Regions from separate parts of the Vibrio misgurnus genome, predicted to be linked through region 1. Evidence: predicted binding sites of a transcription regulator. Region 1 holds the regulator's gene; the other holds the start of a gene.
The links. Region 1 encodes MetJ, which represses methionine synthesis genes. Its sites were predicted from a motif close to TTAGACNTNTANANGTCTAA; they were not measured.

Region 1 (8,772 bases):
AGCAGATCGCCTTTGGTGATCCCAGTTGCAGCGAAAATGACGTTATCGCTGCGTGCCATATCTTCCATTTTTAGCACTTTACCTGCTTGTACGCCCATTTGTTGGCAGCGTTCAAGCTCTTGTGCCCCCCAAATCCGGTTATCTTCTGTATCACCTTTAACTTGGTGACGTGGCAGTAAGCGGCCTTGCATGTCGCCATCCAGTGCGCGGATCACCGCCGCTGACACCACCCCTTCCGGAGCGCCACCAATGCAGTACATCATGTCTACTTCACTGTCTGGCATACAGGTAAGGATCGACGCCGCGACATCGCCATCTGGCACGGCAAATACACGTACGCCCATCTGCTGCATTTCGGCGATCACATTATCATGGCGCGGTTTGGCTAAGGTAATCACCACCAATTCGTTCAGCGGTTTATTCAGCGCGTGAGCAACTTGGTGCAGGTTATCTTGCAGGGGCAAATTAAGATCAATGCAGCCTTTTGCGCCCGGGCCAACCACCAATTTTTCCATGTACATATCAGGCGCTTTGAGGAAGCTACCTTTTTCGCCTGCGGCTAAGACAGCCAGTGCATTGGATTGCCCCATCGCGGTCATGCGGGTACCTTCAATCGGATCGACGGCGATATCCACCGCATCACCGCCAATTCCCACTTGCTCACCAATATAAAGCATCGGCGCTTCATCAATTTCGCCTTCACCAATCACGATTTCACCGCTGATCTCGGTTTGATTGAGCAAAATACGCATCACTTCTACCGCTGCACCATCGGCCGCGTTTTTATCACCACGTCCTAACCATTTATAGCCTGCTAGTGCGGCACCTTCGGTGACGCGGGAAAAAGCCATTGCCAAATCGCGTTTCATGCTTGCTCCAAACTCAAGAGAGAAAATCTGCGCCGGATTCTACCATAGTCTAAAGTAATCGTTTGCTTTTTGCGGTGGTCAGCCTTTGCCTTTGATCAAAAACCGACTAAAAAAGTCATCATAGGCTCAAGTCCGTGCAGCTAGCCGAGCGTGAGTACGCGATTAAGTTAAGCCAAGGTCAAATTGCGCGTTTTTTTTAACCAAATAGTAAAAAGATCCCACTTAGGAGGTGTTTCTAAGCACAGGGCTGAGTAGAATGATCTCAATCAGTGAAGTTGACTTCACCTTAACCGGATCAACAAAGGTAAAACACCATGTCTTTTGAAGTATTAGAAAAACTCGAAGCAAAAATTCAAACTGCAGTCGACACGATTGCGCTGCTGCAAATGGAAGTTGAAGAGCTGAAAGATGCCAAGCAACAACTCCAAACGGAAGCTCAGCAACTGCGTGATATTCGTGATGAGTTAGAGCAGCGTGCTCAGCAAGTTGAGCAAGAGCATACGGCGTGGCAAGAGCGCATCCGTAGCCTGCTTGGCAAAATGGAAGACGTAGAGTAACTCTGCCGTTATCGCATAAAATCGCATACGCCGACCACTGGGTCGGCGTATGCGATCTTGTCACGGAGCATCGGCTTAGTGACTGGGTATAGCTTTAATTACTGATTACCACTTTAATTACTGGGCACAGCTTGACGCTGGCGGTCTGACCCCTAAAGTGTGGCAGAGCGCGTAAGTCATTTCGGCGCGGTTTAAAGTGTAGAAATGGAAATCTTTCACCCCTTCACGCGATAGTACGCGTATCATATCAATCGCTTGACTCACACCAACCAACTGACGAGTGACTGGATCCTCTTCCAATCCGGCAAATTGTTTTACCATCCAGTTGGGTACTTTGACGTGGTTTTGTGCCGCAAAGCGTGCTGCTTGCTTAAAATTAGATACTGGTAGAATACCGGGGATAATTTCGACCTCAATACCCGCTGCAACGCTGCGATCCCGAAAACGCAAGTAGCTTTCCACATCAAAGAAAAATTGGGTGATGGCGCGGTTGGCTCCTGCATCTACTTTGCGTTTTAAATTGAGTAGATCCGCCTGCGCACTTTTTGCTTCAGGATGCACTTCAGGAAAAGCGGCCACTGAAATATCGAAATCGTGGCGCGATTTGAGCAGCGCCACCAGATCGGCGGCGTACATATCCGGCTGGCCACCATTGGCTGGAATATCACCGCGCAGAGCAACAATATTTTGAATACCGTTATGCCAATAATCATCCGCAATTTGGATCAGTTCATCGCGTGTCGCGTCAATGCAGGTGAGATGAGGAGCAGCAATTAAACCGGTTTGATCTTTGATGGCTTTGATGATCGAATGGGTACGATCCCGCTCGCCGGAATTCGCGCCATAAGTGACCGAGACAAATTTGGGCTGGAGAGTTTTTAGGCGCTGTACTGAATCCCACAGTGTTTGTTCCATTTGTGCTGAACTCGGGGGGAAAAACTCAAATGAGACATTGATATCGGACAGTTCGGCAACGTTCCGGTTTAAGGCATCGATATGGCTGGCGTGTGTGTATCCCATCTTGTACTCCCTGTGACGAACCTGTCACTGCCTGAATTCAAATTTACGTTTAGACGTCCATATGGCTGTAGCTTGTCGTGAATGAGGCTGGATGTCAACGCTACCAGTATGAATATTATTCATGTTGTAGCTGAATGGGATTCAAGTTGGTGGTTAAGTGGTCGAGGTTTGGTTGGGCGATGTGGAATGCGAGCGGCGCTTCATCATCAGCAGCGAGTGGCCAAACCTAGTGCTAAAAGTTAAAGCTCGCCAAAGCGACGAGCTTTAGATGTGGCTACAGCAAGCTGGCGAGTAGATTGAGATCGGATTGAATCGCACCTGCGGTGACTTCCCGCCCAGCGCCAGGGCCGCGGATCACCAGTGGATTATCGCGATACCATTTACTTTCAATCGCGAAAATATTGTCGCACGGTAGCAAGTTGGCTAACGGGTGATCTTGCTCAAGCGCTTCGACGCTAACGCTGGCTTTGCCATTTTTTTCCAATCTGGCGACATAACGCAGCACTCGGCCCTGTTTCTGGGCGCGGGCGAGGCGCTCTGCGAGCTGTTGATTGAGTAATTGGCCGTGATCGAAAAACTCATCCAGCGACACTGAGCGCAGCTCCTCTGGCACTAAGGATTCAACTTTGACACTGTGCGGCTCAATTTCTAAGCCAGATTCACGGGCGAGAATTACCAGTTTGCGCATCACATCCGAGCCATCCAGATCGCGGCGCGGATCCGGTTCGGTTAAGCCTTGTTGCCAAGCCAAATCGACCAATTCGCTAAACGGTAAACTGCCATCGTATTGTTGAAACAGCCAAGAGAGGGTGCCGGAGAAAATCCCCGACAGCGCCATGATTTCATCGCCACTTTCCCGCAAATCGCGCACAGTGTGGTTAATCGGTAAACCGGCACCTACTGTAGCGTTATACAGCCAGTGGCGACCGATTTTGTGAAACGCATCTTTCACTTGATAGTAGTAATTACCGGGAGCAGAGCCGGCCATTTTATTGGCGGAAATCAGGTGCCAGCCTTGCTCCGCGATGGCTAAATAGTGCTGGGCCAATTCTGCGCTGGCAGTGACATCAATGACCACTGCTTCATCGTAACCTGTTAATTTACCCAGTTGGCTGAGCCAGTTTGCGGCCAGATTTGGCTGCGCTTCGTCTTGAAAGCGGTTGGCGACTTGGCTGGGATCGATGCCTTGTTGGTTAAACCAGTAGGTTTGGCTATCGACCACAGCGACCAGTTCAAAACTCATGCCGTGGCGCTGTTCCAGTTTCTGTTTCTGTTCGGCAAACAGTTTAAGCCAGCTTGAGCCGATATTGCCTTTACCGCACAGCGCAATCGCGACCCGTTTTTGTGCTTGGAATAGTTGATTATGCAGGCCATTGACCAACGGATTCAGTGGGGTTTGGCGCAGCACGGCGACTAAGCTGAGGTTGGATTCCGATGCGCTGATAAACTCAACCGGTAATGCGCTCAGTTGTTGGTAGAAACCGTAACAATGGTTGGGGTTTTTGGTTACGCCAGCCCCTACTGCCGCGACTAAATGGTAGCCGGCTTTGAGGGTCAGTTCGGCTGGGTAATTAGCCGCTTGCAGTGCAGCCACCACACCAGGAGCAATTTCGGCGGTGTAAGCTAAACGTAAGCGGTATTGATCGGGCTGCGCCTCATAAGTGAGCGGTTGCAGTTGAATGCGTTGTAAATGTTGCAGCATCTCTTCTTGTAGGCGTGGTACATCATGTTGATGAGTAAAACTGAGTTCAAGCAGTAACACATCATCCAATGAGGTGACGATTTTTGCGCCGCGTCCTGAGGCCAGCACCCGCTCAATGCGGGTCGATCCGGATTCGGCTTGATGGCTACAGCGCAGATGCAACTCCATGGTGCTGTGTGCGACAGGTTGTAAGGTACGGCTATGCAGTACTGGTGCAGCCAAACGCGCTAGCTCATTGGCTTCATCGAGCCTGAGCAGCGGAAGTAAGCAGGCGTCACTCACTATGTGTGGGTCGGCACTGTATACACCTGCGACATCACTCCAGATGGTGACTCGCGAAACCTCGGCTAAAGCACCAATCACCGTGGCCGAGTAATCGGAACCATTGCGGCCGAGTAGTACGGTTTCCCCCTGGTCGTTTTGGGCCATAAAACCAGTGATCACAATTCGCCGCTGGCTATGTTGCGCCAATACCGCTTTGAGCAGAGGGTAAGAGCGGGCGCGATCAACTTCTGGTTGGGTGCCAGCTTCAGCACGTAAAAAGGCACGCGCATCTTGCGCTACCGCTGGCAGCGCTTGCTGATCGAGTAAGGCGGCCAATAAACGTGCTGACCACAGCTCTCCGTGGCCAAGCACCCAAGCGTATTGGGCGCTGGTGAGTGGTGCACGCAGCTCTCCGAGTACGCTGATCTCTTGGCGTAATTGGTTTAATAGCCGTTCCGCCGTCGGCGCGGCAAGCAGCTTGGTGATCAACTCCGCTTGATAGTGGCGCAAACCTTGTAGGGTTTCGTGGGCAACTCGACCATCTTTACTCAGTGCCTGCACAAAACTGATCAAACGGTTGGTGGTTTTGCCAGCGGCCGATACGACCACCAAATCTTCACTTTTTGAGTAACTTTTCAGAATGCTGGCGACGCGCAGATAACACTCTGGGTCGGCAAGGCTACTGCCTCCAAATTTATGCAACTGACGGGCGTGAGTCATACGCGGGTCTCCTTAAGTGATGGAATTAGCTTGCTGAAAGGCTTGATCAAGATCGGCGATCAAATCGCTGCTCTCTTCTAGACCGATTGAGAGGCGCAGCAGTTGCTGAGAAATGCCCGCTTCCGCTAGGGCTACCTCGCCCATTGCCCGGTGAGTCATTGAGGCTGGGTGACAGATCAAACTTTCGACCCCGCCCAGTGATTCCGCGAGTGAAAACAGTGTCAATTGACCAACAAAGCACTTTAATTGTGCCAAGCTGCCGGCAAACTCAAAACTGAGCATGGCGCCAAATCCAGACTGCTGCTGTTTGGCTATTGAATGGCCAGCGTGGCTCGTTAGGCTAGGGTGGTAAAGTTTGCCCACCAAGGGTTGGCTGTGTAGATAGGCTAAAATGTGCTGGGCATTCTCTTCATGTTGGCGCATCCGCGCGCCTAGAGTACGCAGACCACGCAGGGTCATGTAACTATCAAAGGGAGTGCCTGTCGCACCTAAGCAATTACCCCACCAAGCCAACTCGGTGGCGTGCTGCGGATTTTTGCAGATCAACACTCCGCCAATCACATCCGAGTGACCATTGATGTATTTGGTGGTGGAGTGCAGGACAAAATCAGCGCCTAAGGCGAGTGGTTTTTGCAATATGGGGGTCAAAAAGGTGTTATCTACCGCCACCAAAGTGCCTTGCGCTGCGGCCTGTTGGCACAGATGGGCAATATCCACCACCCGCAGCAGAGGGTTGGAAGGCGTTTCAATCAACAGTAATTTAGGCTGACGAGCTAACGCTTGGGTGAATGCGGCTTGGTCGGCTTGATCGACAAATTGCACTTGGAAATCGCCTTTTTTGGCACGGGTATTCAGTAAGCGATAAGTGCCGCCATAGCAGTCGTGAGGAGCGATGATCAGATCTTGTGGGCCGAGGAAAGCGCTTACCCATAAATTGATGGCTGAAGTACCACAGTTGGTGACAACCGCACCCGAGCCACCTTCGAGCTCGGATAAGGTTTGTTCCAGTAAACTACGGTTCGGGTTGCCAGAACGGGTGTAATCGTATTGCGGTACTTCGCCAAAGGCGGGGAAACCGTAATTGGTGGAAAGATAGATCGGCGGTACAACCGCATGATATTGAGTATCCGATTCGATTCCGGTACGCACCGCAATCGTGGCTGGTTTGCGTGTGGTCATAGCATTTCCTTGCTGACTATTCTGTCCTAGAGAGCCTCATCATACCGCCTCGACGCAGAAAGCGGCAGCGGAATGGTGAAAGTACCACCCCGCTGAGTTTCGGTTTGATGACCGGCGATTTATTATGCGCTACTTTACTGCTCTTAATTTGAGACGTCAATACATCTAGATGTCTATATGTCTTTGCTTATGGCAGTAAATGCCGCTAAAATTGAGGCCTTTGAAATTTCGATTCGAACCAAAACAACGAAGGTGCGCAATGGCAGACTGGGATGGCGAATACATCAGCCCCTATGCAGAGCATGGGAAAAAAAGCGAGTTGGTAAAAAAAATCACGGTATCCATTCCGCTCAAAGTTCTTAAAGTGCTTACTGATGAGAGAACACGCCGTCAAGTGAATAACTTACGTCATGCAACCAACAGTGAACTGTTATGTGAAGCTTTCTTGCACGCCTACACTGGCCAGCCGCTGCCGACCGATGAAGATCTACGTAAAGATCGTCCGGATGATATTCCGAGTGAAGCGAAGCGCTTGATGACCGAAATGGGCATCGCGTTCGAATCTTATGATGAGTGATCGATCGGCCACTGAATACGCGTAAGCGCACGATAGTCGTGATCAAAAAGCCCCTCGCTTGAGGGGCTTTACCTTTGCTGCGTGGCAGGATAAGTCAGCGATGGCTGATTTAATCCAACATATAATCTTTAGGCATCGCAATCCGCGCCACCCCAGAATCCACCGCCGCTTTCGCCACTGCCCGTGCTACGCGTGGCAGTAAACGAGGATCCATCGGTTTTGGAATAATGTAATCAATACCAAAACTGAGCTTATCCACTCCAGCGGCGACCAGCACTTCAGCCGGCACTGGCTCTTTGGCCAGTTGACGAATCGCATCGACGGCGGCCAATTTCATCTGTACGTTAATTTCACTGGCGCGCACATCTAATGCGCCACGGAAAATAAACGGGAAGCAGAGTACGTTGTTGACTTGATTGGGATAGTCACTGCGTCCGGTACCCATGATCATATCATTGCGCACTTGATGCGCGATCTCGGGTTTGATTTCCGGATCGGGGTTTGAACAGGCAAACACCACTGGTTTGTCGGCCATCAGTTTTAGCGCTTCAGCTGGTAGCAGGTTCGGGCCCGATACGCCTAAGAAGAGATCAGCACCAGCAATCACATCTTCCAGAGTTCGTTTGTCGGTATTATTGGCAAACAGCGCTTTATATTGATTGAGATCGTCCCGTCGAGTGTGGATCACCCCTTTGCGATCCAGCATGTAGATTTTTTCACGCATTGCCCCGCACTTGATCAGTAGCTCCATACAAGCCACGGCTGCCGCTCCGGCACCCAAGCAAACAATGATACACTCTTTCAATTGCTTACCTTGCAGCTCTAACGCGTTGAGCATACCGGCGGCGGTGACAATCGCAGTACCGTGCTGATCATCGTGAAAGACGGGCACATCACAGCGCTCAATGAGGCGGCGTTCAATATCAAAGCAATCTGGTGCTTTGATATCTTCTAAGTTGATGCCACCGAAAGTGTCGGCAATGTTGGCCACCGTGTCGACAAATTCGTCGATAGTGCGGTGTTTGACTTGGATATCAATCGAATCTAACCCAGCAAAGCGTTTAAATAGCAGCGCTTTGCCTTCCATCACCGGTTTAGAGGCCATCGGCCCTAAATTGCCTAAGCCTAAAATTGCTGTACCGTTTGAGATCACGGCCACCGTGTTGCCTTTGGCCGTATATTTGTAGATATTTTCAACATTTTGCGCAATTTCACGTACCGGCTCGGCCACTCCAGGGCTGTAAGCCAGCGCGAGATCGTCGGCGGAGTCAGCCGGTTTGGTGAGCGCAATGCCAATTTTACCTGCTGTAGGGTAAGCGTGGTAATTGAGCGCGCGTTGGCGAAACAGTTGTTCAGGCGTTGCAGTGAGGTGATGGTCATCGGACATAGGGCTGTTCTCTTATTTTATGGAAAAGATCACAATAGGTAAGGCAGAGATTATAACTTACGAGATTGTAACCTGCCTCGGTTGGATACCAAGCACAGCGTACAAAAAAAGTCACGATCTTGCTGATAAGACTGAGCAAAATGTGAATCACGGAGAAAAAATCGCCAATCGGTTGGATGTTGTTGTGGCTTATCAGTCGCAATGGGGATGGTAGAACGAGAGTTAGTGATGAAAAAAGGACGCCGTAGCGTCCTTTTTAAAATCGTGCGTAAGCAGTGATTACTTCTTCGCAGACAGTGCGCCGAAACGCTTGTTGAAGCGCTCAACACGACCACCGGTGTCAACGATACGTTGCTTACCAGTGTAGAATGGGTGGCACTTGTCACATACGTCTAAGTGCATAGATTCTTTGGTCAGCGTAGAGTTGAAAACGAAAGAATTGCCGCAAGAGCAAGTTGCGTTTACTGCTTTGTATTCTGGGTGGATACCAGCTTTCA
Region 2 (8,772 bases), 890 kb from region 1:
ACCTGTTTGCGTTCCAAATCTTGTACGCGTCTTAGCGTTGCTGATGGAGATAACCCGACCCGTTCGGCTAACTCGACATTCGAGATACGGCCATCTTGTTGTAGCTCGTGCAATATTCTTTGGTCAAATCGATCCATAATGATGTTTTATTGTGTGTTGAAGATTTTATTTGCTTATATAAGCACAATATTGCGTCAAAATACGATTATTATTTCTCAATATTAATTTGATTAACCGGATAACCATGGATCACGCTTTATTTGCGCCGCTCGTGGCGTTTGCTTTGGTTTCGACCATTTCACCAGGGCCGAACAATATTATGCTAATGACCTCTGGTGCCAATGTGGGCTTTTGGCGCACCATGCCGCATATGCTCGGAGTGACATTCGGCTTTAGTTTTATGGTGATACTGGTTGGGGTTGGCTTAACCGAACTGTTTCAGCGTTACCCATTGATGCAACAAGGGTTGCAGGTAGCTTGTACGGTATATTTGGTTTATTTGGCGATCAAAATTGCGCTCAGTCGCCCGAGTCAGCATGATCAGCAGTATCAACCGATGTCATTTGTGGCGGCGGTGTTGTTTCAGTGGGTCAATCCTAAAGGTTGGTCAATGGCGCTGACCGCGGTCAGTGTGTTTAACCCAAGCGCGAGTTGGTTGCAGCTAGGATTGATCGCTCTGGTGTTTATTTTGGTGAATATTCCTTCGGTCAGCCTCTGGACCGCGGCCGGTAAGCAGTTGAGCTACTGGATGAATCATCCGCGTTATGTGCGTTGGTTTAATGGTGCGATGGCGGGTTTGTTACTGCTGTCAGTGGTACCGATGTTCTGAACAGACCTCCCCCATGATGGGGGAGGGTAAAATAGGTAAGGTGCAATGAAATAGCACTAACGAGCACGTGGAGCTTGGCGCTGCGTATTGCCACGACTCGCAGGGCGACCAGAACCCGATGACTTACCACCGGTAGCGTTACCCCGTTGACCCGATTGGCCGCGGTTTTGTTCACCACGAGCCGATTTGCTTGCCGCAGGCTTATTCGCTGTCGGTCTGCTACCAGTGGCTTGATTGCCCGACGGTTTGCCCTGATGGGATTTATTACCACTGTTTGGACGACCTTGGCCTGCGGATTTGTTACCGCGTAGCGCATCAAACCCCGGCTGGCTCTGAGTATGTTTGGTCGCAAAACGGTTGGTTCCATGACGACCCGATTTGCGGCTTTGTGCTGGAGTGAGCGGCTCGCTATCTTTTTCTGGGATCAGGCACTCAGCACGATCGCCAATCAGATGGCGTTTACCCATGGCAATCAACGCTTCACGTAGCAGTGGCCAGTTAGCCGGATCATGGTAGCGCAGTAGTGCTTTATGCAAGCGGCGCTGCGCTTCGCCTTTCGCAACGGGCACCTTTTCCGGTTTCTTGTATTTTACCCGTTTCAGCGGGTTGACTTCCGAATGGTACATTGCGGTTGCATTACACATTGGCGATGGATAGAAGTTTTGTACCTGATCGCAGCGATAGTTGTTGGCTTTTAGCCACAGCGCCAAATTGAGCATGTCTTCATCTTCGGTTCCTGGGTGAGCGGCGATGAAGTAAGGGATCAGGTACTGTTTTTTGCCCGCTTCGGCACTGTATTTTTCAAACAGTTCTTTAAAGCGATCATAGGTACCCATGCCCGGTTTCATCATCATACTCAGAGGGCCTTGCTCGGTATGCTCAGGAGCAATCTTCAAATAGCCGCCCACGTGATGGGTCACCAATTCACGCACATACTCCGGTGATTCAATCGCTAAGTCATAGCGCACGCCAGAGGCGATCACCACTTTTTTAATCCCTTGTACGTTACGAGCCTCACGATACAGATCGATGGTGTGTCGATGGTCGGTATTGAGCTTATGACAGATGCCTGGGAATACACAGCTTGGACGACGACAGTTGGCTTCCGCTTTCGGATCCGAACAGCCAAGGCGATACATGTTAGCGGTAGGGCCACCTAAATCGGAAATCACCCCAGTAAAGCCCGGCACTTTATCGCGGATCTCTTTGAGTTCATTGATGATCGACTCTTGCGAGCGGTTTTGAATAATCCGCCCTTCATGCTCAGTGATCGAGCAGAATGAACAGCCACCAAAACAGCCACGCATAATGTTGACTGAGGTTTTGATCATGTCGTAAGCCGGGATCTTGGCATCACCATATTTCGGGTGTGGCACACGGGCGTAGTACAGACCAAACACGTAATCCATCTCTTCGGTGGTGAGCGGGATCGGTGCTGAGTTTACCCACAGTTCACGGTCGCCATGACGCTGCACCAGCGCGCGTCCCGAATACGGGTTGGTTTCTAAATGCAACACTCGGCTAGCGTGGGCGTACAAAATGCGGTCATTGACCAATTTTTCAAACGAAGGCAGACGGACCGCGGTGGTTTTGCAATCGTGGCGAGATGGGCGCACCGTGATCGGTTGGGCGGCTTGATCATCATTTTTGGTCGCACACTGGGTTTCCACTTCGTACGGATTGGTCGGGATAAACGGCTTGTTTGGCTGATCAATACGCGTGGAGTCGATAATTTTAAAATGGGCTGGCACTTGAGTCAGATTGACTGCGGTACCGCGGACATTGGTCATCTGTTGAATAGTTTCACCATTGGCTAGCCGGTGAGCCACTTCGATCAAGGCACGTTCTGCGTTACCAAACAGCAGAATATCGGCTTTAGCATCAAACAGCACCGAGCGGCGCACTTTATCCGACCAGTAGTCGTAATGGGCGACACGGCGCAAACTGGCTTCAATACCACCCAGAACAATTGGTACATCTTTATAAGCTTCACGGCAGCGTTGTGAATACACCAGCGAGCAACGATCTGGGCGCACACCGCCTTTATTATTTGGTGTGTAGGCATCGTCATGGCGAATTTTTTTATCCGCGGTATAGCGGTTAATCATCGAGTCCATATTGCCCGCCGTAACGCCGAAAAATAGATTCGGTTTACCGAGCGCCATAAAAGCGTCTTTGGTTTGCCAGTGTGGCTGAGCAATAATTCCAACCCGAAAACCTTGCGCTTCTAATAAACGGCCGATAATCGCCATGCCAAAGCTAGGATGATCGACATAAGCATCGCCGGTTACAATGATAATGTCACAGCTATCCCAGCCCAACTGATCCATTTCCTCACGACTGGTCGGTAAGAATGGCGCGGTGCCGAAGCATTCGGCCCAGTATTTTTTGTAGTGGTGGATAGGGGTGATTTCGCTGTGCATATGGCCGCCTCAAGATTAAGAGGGCGGCATTATAGCGGCTTGCCCGCTGACTATCTAGCGCAACATTCTCCATACAAATAGCCAGGTTTTTATCTCAGTTGACTGCAGCGGTGTTGACTACGTTGGTTCACCTCAAGCACATAATTTGTCTATGCTCATGGGGATGAACTCGCTTGCAGTCTACCTGCAACTCCAAGTTGTTTGGGTATCTATAGGTAACGATGCTTGGGGTTCTTGGCATAGGTTTGCTATTATCGGCGACCTGTTTCGCTGTCTGATTGGCCTACTATGCTTGATTCTTTACTCTCCGTACTCGCCCCAATGCTGTTGGGGGCTCAAATCATAATGACTTTAGTGTTGGTGAAGGGCGAAATTTGCCCCGGTCAACGTGGTCGGCTGCATAAATTGTTGCCTGCGCTGCTCGCATTATGGTTGGCGATGGCATCACTCAACCTTGTCGCTTTATTGGTGGCGTTGACGCTATTTTATTTTTATTCACAAGTACAAACGCAAAAAACTCGTGAACAAGGCCCGTTGTGGGTTCTTTATTTCACCAATGGTTTCGCGCTGGTCTATGTGTTGATGTTGGCGAGTCAAGCGCCAGTCTGGTCTGCATCGCTGATGGTATTAGTATCGGTTGCTTTGCTCGGAGCGTTATTTGCCCATCTGTTATTAAGCCTGGCTCGTTCACGCTTACAAGCATTCCAGCGTATTTTACCTGTGGTTGGAGTGCTCGCGGCCATGCTGATCGCACTGTGTATTTTGCCGTATATACATGGGTTAGATGAAAACCAGATCGGCAGATTAGTGCAGCCAATCTTGCTAAATTTAGCGGCATTGATCATCGGTTGTGTAGTGTGGTGCTGGCATTTACTGTCTGCGGCTAGCGCCAATAAATGGCAATTAGCTGCTGCACTGTGTTTGCTGTTGAAGGCGACGAGTGGTTTGCACGCGCTCTATTTTCTGGTTTAAGCGTCTGCCGTGCGTAGGTTTGTGTGATCACTTTCCGTTGTCCCAATAGCGACTATGCTTAATGGGGGGCGGAAACGCTGAGTGAAAATATTCAATCAGGAGTGATGTGATGGATCTGAGTAACCTACGCAATATTAATAGTGTGATTTTATTGGGCATCGTCAACGAAAAGCTGCGCTTAGAGTGTGCCAGTTTGGATGAATTGATCAGTACTTATGAAATGGATATGCAACATTTGGTGGGCAAGTTCGACGGGCTTGGCTACCAATACGATCCATCGTCTAATCAATTCAAATCCTACCCGCACTAGGCTGGTTATACACGAGGCTTGCTATACACAAGATTTGTTATCAAGCCATCTTGATCCCCTCAAGATGGCTTTTGCATTGCTGGCGTGCAGTGGCAAAAAAAGCTTGTAGATAATGCTTGTCTTTTTCACTGTGGCGAATTGCTGCAAATAACCGTCGCCACAAGCCGCGACCCAGCGGCTTACTAGTGATCAAACCTTGGCGTGAAAACTCACTGATCGCCCAATTAGGCAGGGCGGCGACGCCTAAACCGGCAGAAACCATTTGTACTAGCATCAAGGTGTTGTCCGCTTGCTTCCAACGTGCAGGTTCAATTCCGGCTGGCTGTAAAAAGTGTTTGACCACATCTAAGCGCTGTTTTTGGACTGGGTAGGTGAGCATGGTTTGGTTGGCCAAATCTTGTGGCTCAATTACCGCTTTATCAGCCAACGGGTGAGCAGTGCCGGTGATCAGGCGCATTTCAAAATCAAACAACGGCTCATAGTGAATTTCAGAACGCGGCAAAATATCGGAAGTGATCAACAAATCCAACTCACCGCTTAACAATGCTGGCAGTGGCTCAAAGCCGAAGCCGGAAGAAAAATCCAACGCGACACTCGGCCAGTGAGACTGATATTCACGCAGCGCTGGCATCAACCACTGAAAGCACGAATGGCATTCAATCGCCATGTGTAGGCGACCATGCACATCCTCTTTCAGGCTGGCGAGATCATGCTCGGCACGCGTCATCTTGGGTAGCACATCAGCGGCTAAGCGCAGCAGTATTTCCCCTTCCGCGGTAAAGCGTACAGGGCGGGTTTTACGTAAAAACAGTTGGCCACCGATGCGCGCTTCCAAATCTTTAATTTGATGGGAGAGGGCAGACTGGGTGAGATGCAGCGCGGTTGCTGTCGCGGTCAGCGATCCGGTTTCACGTAACGTCAGCAGCGTTTTTAAATGTTTCAGCTCTATCATGAGTCGTTCTCATCGTTCCCTAAGCTCATTGGGCATGTTGGCAATACCCTTGCTACTTGAAGTTGCAGCGGTGTTGGCTGCGTTCGCTCACCCCAATCACATAGTTTGCCTATGCTCATCGGGACTCACTTATCGCCTACCTGCAACTCCAAGTTGTTTAGGTATAAGTTACGCTGATCAAATAGAGGTGTAAACATCCAGATGGCTAAATATTTTAAGATAAACTAATCATTAATCTGCTTAACATGAAAATTTCTAATCAAGAACTTGAAGAAATGGACCTTGTTCTGTCGCGCTGAATATTTGATATTTTAGCCATCCAGACATCTTTTGGTGTACTGAATCAACCATCAACCATAGAACTTGAACGATCTTGATTATTGAGAAGGATTTTTTATGACCACGACACATATTCTTGGCTATCCGCGAATTGGCACACACCGTGAACTGAAATTTGCGCTGGAGCAGTACTGGCGTGGCGAGATTGATCAGGCCGCATTACAGCAAGTGGGTAGCCACATTCGTCAACAAAACTGGGCAGTGCAAAAAGAGGCCGGACTGGATTTTGTGAGCGTCGGTGATTTTGCTTGGTATGACCATGTGCTAACCACCAGCTTATTGCTTGGCCATGTGCCTAAGCGCCACCGCCACGGTTTCCCCGATTTAGATACTCTGTTTCGGATCGGGCGTGGCCAGTCACATCATGCTTGTGGCTGTAGCGCGAACAGTGCCGCGGCGGATATGACCAAATGGTTTAATACTAACTATCACTATATTGTGCCGGAATTCAGCGCCGACGACAGCTTTAACCTCAGTTGGCCACAGCTGTTTGAAGAGATCAATCAAGCTCAGCAAGCGGGGCATCAGGTAAAGCCCGTGCTGCTTGGCCCGATCAGTTATCTGTATTTGGGTAAAGAAGTCGAAGAGGGATTTGATCGCTTAACACTGCTACCGCGCCTTTTGAGTGCTTATCAAGCCATTTTGGCTAAATTGGCCAAACAGGGAGTGCCGTGGGTACAGATTGATGAACCGATTTTAGCACTAGAGCTGAAGCCTCACTGGCAAGAGGCGTTTAAATTGGCTTATCAAGTGCTGCGTGGCGAAGTCAAACTGCTGTTAACCACCTATTTTGATTCGGTATTGGATACGCTCGATAAGATTGTGACCTTGCCGGTGGATGGTTTACATGTTGATATTTCTGCTGCGCCAGATCAACTCGATCAGATTGTTCAGTGTTTGCCTGCGCATTGGGTACTTTCCGCTGGGGTGATCAATGGGCGTAATGTATGGCGAGCCGATCTCAGCGCACTCCTTGCGCGGTTGCAGCCAGTACAAGCGCAACTGGGTGAGCGGTTATGGATCGCCAGTTCTTGCTCACTGTTACACAGTCCGGTTGATCTGCAGTTAGAAACGCAATTGAGCGCAGAAGCCCATAGCTGGTTTGCCTTTGCCAAACAAAAAGTCAGCGAAGTTGCGCTGCTTGGGCGTGCGCTGCAAGGTGATGCCGATGCCATTTTGGCGTGTGAGACTTATAGTCAGCCGATTGTGGCGCGGCGATCTTCACCAACCGTGCATAAAGCCTCGGTACAAGCTCGGTTGAATACCATCACTGCCGCTTTGGCTGAGCGCAGTGCACCGTATGCTCAACGAGCGCATCATCAGGCTCAAGTGTTAGGTTTGCCTCTGTTACCAACCACCACCATCGGATCATTTCCACAAACCACGCAGATCCGCACTGAGCGTAGTGCCTATCGGCAAGGCAAATTGAGTGAGGAGCAGTATGTGCAAGCCTTGCAGGGGCATATTGCTGATGCGGTGCAACGTCAAGAAGCGCTTGGGTTAGATGTGCTGGTACACGGCGAAGCGGAGCGCAATGATATGGTGGAATATTTTGCTGAGCATCTGGCCGGCTTTCAAACCACACAATTTGGTTGGGTGCAGAGTTACGGCTCACGCTGTGTTAAACCCGCGATTGTGGTGGCGGATATTGAGCGTGAACAACCGATCACGGTGCAGTGGTCGTGTTATGCACAATCACTGACGGCAAAACAGATGAAAGGCATGTTAACTGGGCCGGTCACTATCCTGTGCTGGACTTTCCCACGCGAAGATATTGCTCGCCAAACCATTGCCCAGCAATTGGCGCTAGCGCTGCGTGATGAAGTGAGTGATCTGCAAAATGCGCAGATCAATATTATCCAAATTGATGAACCTGCGATCCGAGAAGGGCTACCGTTGAAAAAACGCGATCATCAGCAGTATTTAGACTGGGCGGTGCAAGCGTTTAAGATTGCCGCAGGCAGTGCGCGTCCAGAAACACAAATCCACACCCATATGTGCTATAGCGAGTTCAATCACATCATCGAATCGGTAGCAGCGTTGGATGCGGACGTGATCACCATTGAAACCTCGCGTTCGAATATGGAACTGCTTAAAGCGTTTGAAGCGTTTAACTACCCAAATGCGATTGGACCTGGGGTGTATGACATTCACTCGCCGAATATTCCAACCCAAGCGTGGATTGAGCAGTTACTTGGTAAGGCTGCGCAAAAAATTCCCGTCGAGCGGTTGTGGGTTAACCCTGATTGCGGCTTGAAAACGCGCAGTTGGCCAGAAGTTGAGGCGGCACTGAGCAATATGGTTAACGCCGCACAAGCGCTGCGTGAGCAATGGGTCGCTTAACGCTAGCACCTATACCAATCAATAAGGCCTCGTACAGAGGCCTTGATGCAAAGGGTAATCGAGTTGTTGCGGTCGACGAACCCGTGATGACTTAATGCTGGCGGTTAGCGCTTAGCACAGAATTCTTTCGTCACCCACTGATCGGCCATCAACTGGCCACGAGAGTTGCGCATTTGAATACGATAACTAAGACCGACATCGAGGTTGGAACGGGTGTCGTTATTGGTACAGAAGCGATTGAGTGCGTGGTTTAACACTTGCTCGGTCGGCTTAGCATCGATCGCGTCATCATTGTAGACCATGACCAATTCAATACTGGTGCCTTTAGCGGTTGCGCGCAGAATATTCAGCGGGCCAGCTTCCAGCGGCAGCTTAGTTGCGAGTAAACTCGCGCGATTGCCCGCCAGTAGTTCAAGGTTACGTTGCTTATCGGCTGCACCAGAGCTGCAACCTGCGAGGATCAGCGTCGATGCTAGCACGCTGCACAGAACAATTTTTTTCATATCAGAATACTTTTTTGAAAGGTTTCACCGTCACGTGGGCGTAAACGCCTGCAGTAACATAAGGGTCGGCATCCGCCCAAGCTTGCGCTGCGGCTAATGAC

Region 2: metE (5-methyltetrahydropteroyltriglutamate--homocysteine S-methyltransferase) is a predicted target of MetJ. The motif match lies at 5,676-5,695, and genes of this name have one in related genera.

The regions. Positions count from the first base shown of each region.
Region 1 covers NZ_CP113241.1:2,282,316-2,291,087, reverse strand. Annotated here, with positions in the region: gene glpX (class II fructose-bisphosphatase) at 1-869, opposite strand, end outside; gene zapB (cell division protein ZapB) at 1,184-1,426, shown strand; gene metF (methylenetetrahydrofolate reductase) at 1,544-2,446, opposite strand; gene OOK74_RS10510 (bifunctional aspartate kinase/homoserine dehydrogenase II) at 2,721-5,132, opposite strand; gene OOK74_RS10505 (O-succinylhomoserine (thiol)-lyase) at 5,145-6,311, opposite strand; gene metJ (met regulon transcriptional regulator MetJ) at 6,571-6,888, shown strand; gene OOK74_RS10495 (malic enzyme-like NAD(P)-binding protein) at 6,998-8,275, opposite strand; gene rpmE (50S ribosomal protein L31) at 8,555-8,772, opposite strand, start outside.
Region 2 covers NZ_CP113241.1:1,389,384-1,398,155, reverse strand. Annotated here, with positions in the region: gene OOK74_RS06570 (Lrp/AsnC family transcriptional regulator) at 1-137, opposite strand, end outside; gene OOK74_RS06565 (LysE family translocator) at 245-829, shown strand; gene OOK74_RS06560 (YgiQ family radical SAM protein) at 886-3,252, opposite strand; gene OOK74_RS06555 (hypothetical protein) at 3,541-4,224, shown strand; gene OOK74_RS06550 (DUF4250 domain-containing protein) at 4,334-4,534, shown strand; gene metR (HTH-type transcriptional regulator MetR) at 4,575-5,486, opposite strand; gene metE (5-methyltetrahydropteroyltriglutamate--homocysteine S-methyltransferase) at 5,883-8,168, shown strand; gene OOK74_RS06535 (GspS/AspS pilotin family protein) at 8,273-8,671, opposite strand; gene OOK74_RS06530 (YciI family protein) at 8,673-8,772, opposite strand, start outside.